Linked DNA regions of Pedobacter ginsengisoli. The protein of the gene in region 2 binds, or shares a complex with, the protein of the main gene of each other region. Links are inferred from orthologs where the notes say so. Each region holds a gene or a part of one and is shown on either strand. Other genes may lie near its edges.

The links.
Region 1: the proteins of pheS (region 2) and pheT are in contact, whole or in part, in a crystal structure (PDB 6P24), measured with the Escherichia coli proteins. The link is inferred for Pedobacter ginsengisoli from one-to-one orthologs.

What each region holds. Positions count from the first base shown.
Region 1 is NZ_CP024091.1:5,198,285-5,201,381, reverse strand. It holds pheT (phenylalanine--tRNA ligase subunit beta), read right to left. Parts: upstream 2,701-3,097; coding sequence 301-2,700; downstream 1-300. Other genes in the region: radC (RadC family protein), read right to left, coding at 2,782-3,097; CPT03_RS22035 (hypothetical protein), read right to left, coding at 1-248.
Region 2 is NZ_CP024091.1:3,676,045-3,681,504, forward strand. Bases 1,576-4,368 are described here. They hold pheS (phenylalanine--tRNA ligase subunit alpha), read right to left. Parts: upstream 3,595-4,368; coding sequence 2,557-3,594; downstream 1,576-2,556. Other genes in these bases: CPT03_RS15160 (TetR/AcrR family transcriptional regulator), read right to left, coding at 1,576-2,147; CPT03_RS15165 (hypothetical protein), read right to left, coding at 2,147-2,557; kbl (glycine C-acetyltransferase), read right to left, coding at 3,698-4,368. Also shown: 23S rRNA (uracil(1939)-C(5))-methyltransferase RlmD, read right to left, coding at 1-1,288; CPT03_RS15155 (phenylalanyl-tRNA synthetase subunit alpha), read right to left, coding at 1,380-1,490; more of CPT03_RS15160, read right to left, coding at 1,572-1,575; more of kbl, read right to left, coding at 4,369-4,885; CPT03_RS15180 (DUF5686 and carboxypeptidase regulatory-like domain-containing protein), read left to right, coding at 5,029-5,460.

The DNA.
Region 1 (3,097 bases), 1.5 Mb from region 2 along the record:
AAATCGTTAATTTTTTGCTTTATATCAAGTGTCTTTTCACTTGTGCCTTCAATACTTTTTGCAAGTTTCAAAACTCTTAACTTTTCTTCGAGCTCTACGTTCTTGCTTTTTGATGTATCAAGAGCAACTTTTACTGACTGGTTTTCAAGCTTTAATAAATCATTTTCTTCTTGTAAAGCATTACAAAGCTCTATTAAACGAGTTGTTTTTTGCAATACTGAATTTAACTGATCTGCTACAGAAGACATGCTATTAAAGTTGATTTTTATTTAAAAATTTCATTTTTCAGAAAATCCTTACCTATTTTCTGATTTCTGCTTTTGCTGTTTGCGCTAAGTTAGATATAATCTTTTGCATAACAGAATCAATCTGTTTATCGGTCAATGTTTGCTCTTCATCCTGAAGGGTAAAATTAAGTGCATAAGATTTTTTTCCGGCAGGTAATTTATCTCCTACATATACATCAAACACCTGTACATTCTTAATCAGTTTCTTTTCCGTTTTAAATGCAATAGCTTTTAAATCATCAAAAGTTACATTCGTATCAACCAGCATCGATAAATCCCTTCTTACTGATGGGTACTTAGGAACCTCTTTATTTATAATTCTATTTTTCTTTACAATATCTAAAAGCTGTGCCCAGTCAAAATCGGCATAATAAACATCCTTATCAATATCAGCCTTCTTTTTATCTGCAGCTGTTACAGCTCCAAAAGTTACAATTGCTTTATCACCTCTAAAGTATTTTAAACCAAAAGCAAAACTTTCATTCTTTACCTCTTCGGTTTGATAATTCGTTATACCAAGACGACCAATAACTGCATCAACTGCAGCTTTTAAATTATAGAAACTTACCGGATTGGCCTTATGGTTCCATTGCTCAGATTGGTTAGCACCCGATAATAAAATTAACAACCTTGGGCGCTCTACATACTTATCATTTATTAAATGGTAGGTTTTACCAAATTCATAAAATTTAATATCAGCAGTTTTTCTGTTCTGATTATAAGCGACACTCTCTAATGCAGGCAACAATAATTCCTGACGCATTACATTTAAATCTGAACTTAATGGATTTAAGATCTGTACTGCTTCTTCAGGAACTTTTGAATAAGCGCCCTTAGTTAATGAATTACACCAGATCTCTAAAAAGCCATTTGCAGTTAACATATCAGCAATAACATGCTGCGTTTGCTCTCTGTCTGGCTTAGCACCATAAGATAATGATGCATTTATTTTACTAGGTATCTCAATATTATTATAGCCGTAAATTCTTAAAACCTCTTCAGTGATATCGCATTCCCGGGTTACATCAACTTTAAAACTAGGTACTTTAAGCTCCAAACTTTCTGCCGTTTCTTTAGCCACTTCAATACCTAATGCTGTAATTATACTTTTAATTTCTGCATCAGGAATATTGGCCCCTATTAATTTATTGATGTTCTTATAGCTTACCTCAACATCAAAAGACCTTATAGGATTACCGTAAATATCCGAAACTGATGAAGCGATTTCGCCACCTGCCAATTCCTGAATTAACAATGCTGCACGTTTTAAAGCAAAGGTTGTTATCTCCGGATCAGCACCTCGCTCATACCTGAACGAAGCATCCGTTTTTAAGCCATGGCGTTTAGCTGTTTTACGCACAGAAACAGAGTCGAAATAAGCACTTTCCAGGAAAACATTTTTAGTATCTTCAGTTATTCCTGAACTTTTACCTCCAAAAACTCCAGCTATACACATTGGTTCTTCGGCATTACAGATCATCAAATCGTCTGCAGAAAGCTTACGTTCAACTCCATCAAGCGTTACAAAAGGTGTTCCCTCAGCACATTTCTTAACAAAAACTTTAGCCCCTTTTATCTGATCAGCATCAAAAGCATGAAGTGGCAAACCCAGATCGTGTAAAACATAGTTGGTTATATCAACTATGTTATTGATTGGTCTGATACCAATTACTTTTAATTTATCCTGAAGCCACTCCGGCGATGTTGTAACTGTAACACCACTTATGGTAACACTGCTATAGCGCGGACAAGCATTTGTATCTTCAACCTTAACTTCGATCTTAAGATTTTCGTTATTGGTTTTAAAACCAGAAACATCAGGCATTTGAATACTGCTACGGAAATATGCAGCTAAATCTCTTGCTACACCTAAATGAGAGGCAGCATCGGCCCTGTTAGGGGTTAAACCTATCTCAAAAAGGTAATCATCTTCCAATTTAAAATATTCCTTAGCCGAAATACCTATTGTCGTGTCTGCCGGTAAAACAAGAATTCCGTCATGAGAAACCCCCAAACCAATCTCGTCCTCGGCACAGATCATCCCCTCTGATACCTCTCCTCTTATTTTTGATTTATTAATTTTAAAAGGCTCCCCTTCATTTGGATAAACTGTAGTGCCAACGGTAGCCACCACAACCTTTTGGCCCTGGGCTACATTTGGAGCACCACATACAATCTGTAAAATATCAGGTCCGCCAACATCAACTGTTGTTACACGAAGGCGATCTGCATTAGGGTGTTGTACACAAGTTAATACATGACCTATAACCAATCCGGCTAAACCACCAGCAACAGGCTGTACGGTTTCTAAGCTTTCTACTTCCAGCCCAATATTTGTTAATATAAGAGAAAGTTCCTGAGGTGTTTTATCAGTTTGTATGAATTGTTTAAGCCAATTGTATGATATTTTCATTATCTGGTGTCTAGTATGAAATACTGGGAAAAATGCAAAGATAATATTTTAAAGGGGAATGATAAAAGGGAAATACCATTATCAGATTAAGCCCTCATCACCAAAGCTATAATATGCCCTATCGGTTACAATGATATGGTCTAACACCTGTAATTCAAGCATCTTTCCTCCTTCAACCAACTTTCTGGTAATGCTTAAATCCTGCACGCTTGGCTTTAAATTTCCTGAAGGATGGTTGTGGGCAAGAATAATAAAAGCTGCATTATGCTCAATTGCAGTTTTAAAAATAATTTTAGGGTCAGCTACAGTACCAGACAGCCCTCCTTTGCTCACCAGCTGCTTACCGATTACTCTATTTGCGTGATTTAAGATCAGTATCCAAAACTCTTCATGGTTT
Region 2 (5,460 bases):
TTTCGGCTTCCATTTCAAGCAGCCTTTCCACAACATCTGCATGCATTCCAGCTCTTGGCGGATCTGTAATCACCACATCAGGTTTACCATGACTTGCAATAAACTCTCTGGTTAATATATCCTTCATATCACCTGCATAGAAAATCGTATTTTCTATTTTATTCAGGTCAGAGTTAAACTTAGCATCTTCAATTGCCGTTGGCACATACTCAATCCCCACTACCTCTTTTACACTTCTGGCAACAAAATTAGCAATGGTACCTGCACCAGTATATAAATCATAAACGAGCTCATTACCGGTAAAACCTGCAAACTCTTTAGTTATTTTATATAATTCATGGGCCTGATCAGAATTGGTCTGATAAAAAGACTTTGCCCCAATTTTAAACTTCAGGCCATCCATTTCCTCAAAAATATGATCTCGGCCATTGTATGTAATTACATCCTGATCAAAAATAGTATCATTCTTTTTCTGGTTAAGGATATAAAGTAATGAAGTAATTTCAGGGAAGTTTAATTTCAAATGTTCCATCAACCCATCTACCTGCTCTTGTTCTGCATAAGCAAAAACAACCACCACCATTACCTCTCCTGTCGAAGAAGTACGGATAATCAGGTTCCTTAGATTACCTTCATGATTACGCAGATCATAAAAAGACAGACCATTTTCCAAAGCATATGCCCTAACACTATTTCTTAAAGTATTAGAAGGCTCTGCCTGTAAATAACAATGTTGTATATCTAAAATCTTATCAAACCTTAATGGCACATGAAAACCCAGGGCATTCATTTCCAAATCCTCATTTGGGCCTGTTAAATCCTCCGGTCTATCTGCCATATCCTGCTTGTTCAACCATCGCTTATTAGAAAACGTGTACTCAAGCTTATTGCGATAATACTTATTTTTTGCAGAACCTAAAATCGGCTCCATTGCAGAAGTATCAATTTTTGCCAGGCGCTGTAAAGCAGCCTCAACATTTTTATGTTTAAATTTCAACTGAGCATCATAGCCCATGTGCTGCCATTTACAACCACCACAAGTACCAAAGTGCTCACAAAAAGGATCAACTCTTAAATCAGAAGCCTTGCTTAAGTTTTCAATTACTGCTTCAGCAAAATTTTTCTTTTTCTTTACTACGCGAACATCAACCACATCGCCCGGTACGGCTTTATCAACAAAAACAACTAACTCATCTGCTTTACCAACCCCCTTGCCCTCTTCGGCAATATCAATAATACTAAGATTAGGAATGATGGTTACTGTTCCGGCTTTTCTATTTCTACTCATTATGCCGCAAAATTAGATAAAATTTCAGACATACCCGTCTCCATCAGGTAATCAAACACCTTTCAGAGAAAAGAAAATTCAATATCAAACTCTACTTACCAAAAACTTTAAGGATTAAACCAAAAAAGCCATCAACCAGATTAAAGCTCATATCAAACTTCTCATCAACCATTACAGAAATCTCCAAAACCTCTTTACTCATAATATATTGACAATTAAATCAAATATACAGGTTTTTATACCGGATACCAAAACGGTATACGTTAAGGTTTTGTAAAGAAAACTATAATGCCGCTTTAACTAAGAATGGAAGAAGTTCTTTCTGAAAACTTACAAAGTTCTTACGTACATCTGAGTCGCTTACGGATGTAAATGCGAAAGAGAAAACAATGCTTTTACTTGCTTTTAACAGAAATGCCAGGCCTTCTTTGCGTGATGGGTTATTCTTAAAATGATCAAGTTCCAGATAAGCCGAAAGCAATAAGGACTCTAACTGATCAGATAGATGTTTTAAAAAGTCCTGAGAGTTTGCATTTTCTCTAACAAAATCCCAGCCTATAAATTCATTACAAACAGTATAAGTAAGCCTGCATGTTTTCATTACCAGCGCCTTAAGGTGTTCTTCCTCATCAGCAAACTGAGCTTTATTTTTTAAAATTTCATGAAGGTTCAGGTCCAGATAATTCATCAGGATAGCATCCAGAATTTGCTCTTTACTTTCAAAATACTTGTATATAGTTGCTTTAGCTATTCTCGCTTTTCTGGCAATTTCATTAACACTTGTTTTATGATAGCCGTACTTTCTGAATAGTTCTTTTGCAGACCTGATTATACTTTCCTTTATTTTCTCTGGTTCCATTAATTACTTACGTTTATAGTCAGGCCACCACGAAGTGACGTAGTATAAGATTTTAAATTGCGTACAGCCGGAGCCTTTTGAGGGGTTCCATCTAACAATAAAAATTTAGCTCCTGTACAAGGATCTGTAGCTGTAATTCCGGTTGAATCCGGAACAACTGCACATCCACCATTCTGAGGATTTACAGAACTAGCCCTATCGAAAGCCCTATACCCACCAGCAATAGCTACAATCATCAGGCCTTTAACTCCCTGATTATCTACCAGCAGTACATTGTTCTTTTGCTTAATCTTAAATTCCTGAACGGTAATATTATATTCAACAAAAACATTCGGAATCATTTCACTTTCTTTGCCACATCCCCAAAAAGTGATCACCAAGAGAAATATTCCGAGTATTTTTTTAATCATTATATTAATGATGTTTTATACTGCTTTAAAAAGCGGGCATCATTTTCAGAAAACAAGCGCAGATCCTTAATTTCGAATTTTAGGTTGGCAATGCGCTCAATACCCATTCCAAATGCAAATCCACTATATTTCTTACTGTCAATACTGCAATTCTCCAAAACATTAGGGTCTACCATACCGCAACCTAAAATCTCAACCCAACCACTATACTTACACATCTGACAGCCTGCACCTTTGCAGATTGTACAAGAAATATCCATTTCTGCTGATGGCTCTGTAAAAGGGAAATAAGATGGGCGGAAACGAACTTTTGTACCTTCACCATAAAGTTCCTGAACAAAATAGAACAAGGTTTGCTTTAAATCAGCAAATGAAACATTCTCATCAACATACAAGCCTTCTACCTGATGGAAAAAGCAATGTGCCCTGGCCGAAATGGCCTCATTACGATACACACGACCCGGCATAATTGCTCTGAATGGCGGCTTACCAGCCTCCATCATCCTTACCTGAACAGATGAAGTATGGGTACGCAAAGCGATGTCCCCTTTTTCTCCTCCTTTTTTAATAAAGAAAGTATCCTGCATATCTCTTGCCGGGTGCTCTTCAGGAAAGTTCAAGGCAGAGAAATTGTGCCAGTCATCCTCAATCTCCGGGCCTTCTGCTACAATAAAACCCAGTTTATTAAAAATCTCTATAATTTCTCTTCTAACCAATGCCAAAGGATGGCGGGCTCCAACTTCAAAGCCTTCGCCGGGCAAGGTTAAATCTATACCGGCATCTGTTGAAACTTCTGCTACCCCACCCTGATCTTTAAGTGTCTGATATTTTGTTTCTGCCAGTTGTTTAAATTCATTCAAAACCTTCCCCAGAGTTCTTTTTTCCTCTGGTGAAACGGCTTTAAACTCATCAAAAATATCTTTGATAATTCCCTTAGTACCAAGGAATTTTATACGGAATTGCTCTAATTCATCTGCTTTATCGGTGGAGAAAGCATTTATTTCTGCGGTATACTGTGTTATCTTGTCTTGTAACATGGCGCAAATATACAGCTATTTATACAATATATTTATAATGGCTGAGTCCAAAAATCGTCATGAAGTATCAATCCATAAAGAAAATAGACTCAGCCACTTATTTTTATATTACACCTAAAGCCTTGCCAACTTTAGTAAATGCCGCAATAGCCTTATCTAAATGGTGCTGCTCATGAGCTGCAGACAACTGCACACGAATTCTGGCCTTGCCTTGTCCTACCACCGGATAATAGAAACCAATTACATAAATACCTTCTTCAAGCATTTTTGCAGCAAATTCCTGGGCAAGTTTAGCATCATAAAGCATAACCGGAACAATCGGGTGTACGCCATCTTTAATATCAAAACCAGCTTCAGTCATTTTTGTACGGAAGTAAGATGTATTGCTTTCCAGTTTATCTCTTAAATCAGTTGTTTCACTTAAAAGATCTAAAACCGCAACAGAAGCGCCCGTAATTGCAGGAGCAAGTGTATTGGAGAATAAATATGGACGAGATCTTTGACGTAGCATATCAATAATTTCTTTCTTACCGGAAGTAAATCCTCCGGATGCACCACCAAGTGCCTTACCCAAAGTACCTGTAATAATATCAATTCTATCCATCACGTTGAAATGCTCATGAGTACCACGTCCAGTTTTCCCCATAAAGCCTGTACAATGCGACTCATCTATCATTACCAATGCCTCATATTTATCTGCCAGGTCACATATCTTATCTAATGGCGCAACAACTCCGTCCATAGAAAAAGCACCATCAGTAACAATAATACGATGCCTGGCATCTTTAGCAGCAATTAATTGCTGTTCAAGATCAGCCATATCAGCATTTTTATATCTGAAACGCTTTGCCTTACACAAACGTACACCATCAATAATTGAAGCATGATTCAGTTCATCAGAAATGATTGCATCCTGATCATTAAACAGAGGTTCAAAAACACCACCGTTAGCATCAAATGCAGCAGCATATAAAATTGTATCCTCTGTACCTAAAAATTTAGAAAGCTTTGCCTCCAGTTCTTTATGAATATCCTGGGTACCACATATAAAGCGTACTGACGACATTCCGTAACCGTGTTTATCTATGGCTTTTTTTGCCGCTTCAATAACAGCCGGATGAGACGATAGTCCCAAATAATTATTTGCACAAAAGTTAATCACCTCTTGCCCAGTGCTGATCTTAATATCAGCTCCCTGAGGGGTTACAATGATACGTTCACGTTTAAATAAACCGTCTTTTTCTATTTGCTCCAGTTCTTGTTCCAGAACGGGTTTTAAAGTTTTGTACATATTTAAAAATAATTAGTGCAACCAAAGTTATAAAAATATCATCTTGTGTTGGTAAGGCAATTAGAGGGCCATTGCAAACTTTAACATAAAAAATCTGTTTAGTATTAACAACTAATCCGATATTTAAGCTTTAAACCCAATTAATGAAGAATATTTTTTTAACGCTATTTCTTTCAATAAGCACTGTTGGCCTATCAGCACAGCAGCTTAAACTTAGTGGTTCAATAAAAGATACAGAAGGACAAACTGTTCCTTTTGCCTCAGTTTACATAAAAAATACAACCATTGGAACATCTGCCAATGTTGATGGTGTTTATTCGCTAAATATAGAAAAAGGCTCTTTTACCATTATCTATAAAGCTATTGGCTATAAAGCGTTAGAAAAAGAAATCACCATGAATGATAACCTTACAGAAGATGTAGTTATCACACCCGAAACTTATACTCTTGCCGGAGTTACAATAGATGGCAATGCTGAAGATCCGGCTTACGAAATTATCAGGCAAGCCATAAAAAAAAGAAAGTCTCATCTAAACGAAGTAAAGGCATATAAAGCAGATGTATATATTAAAGGG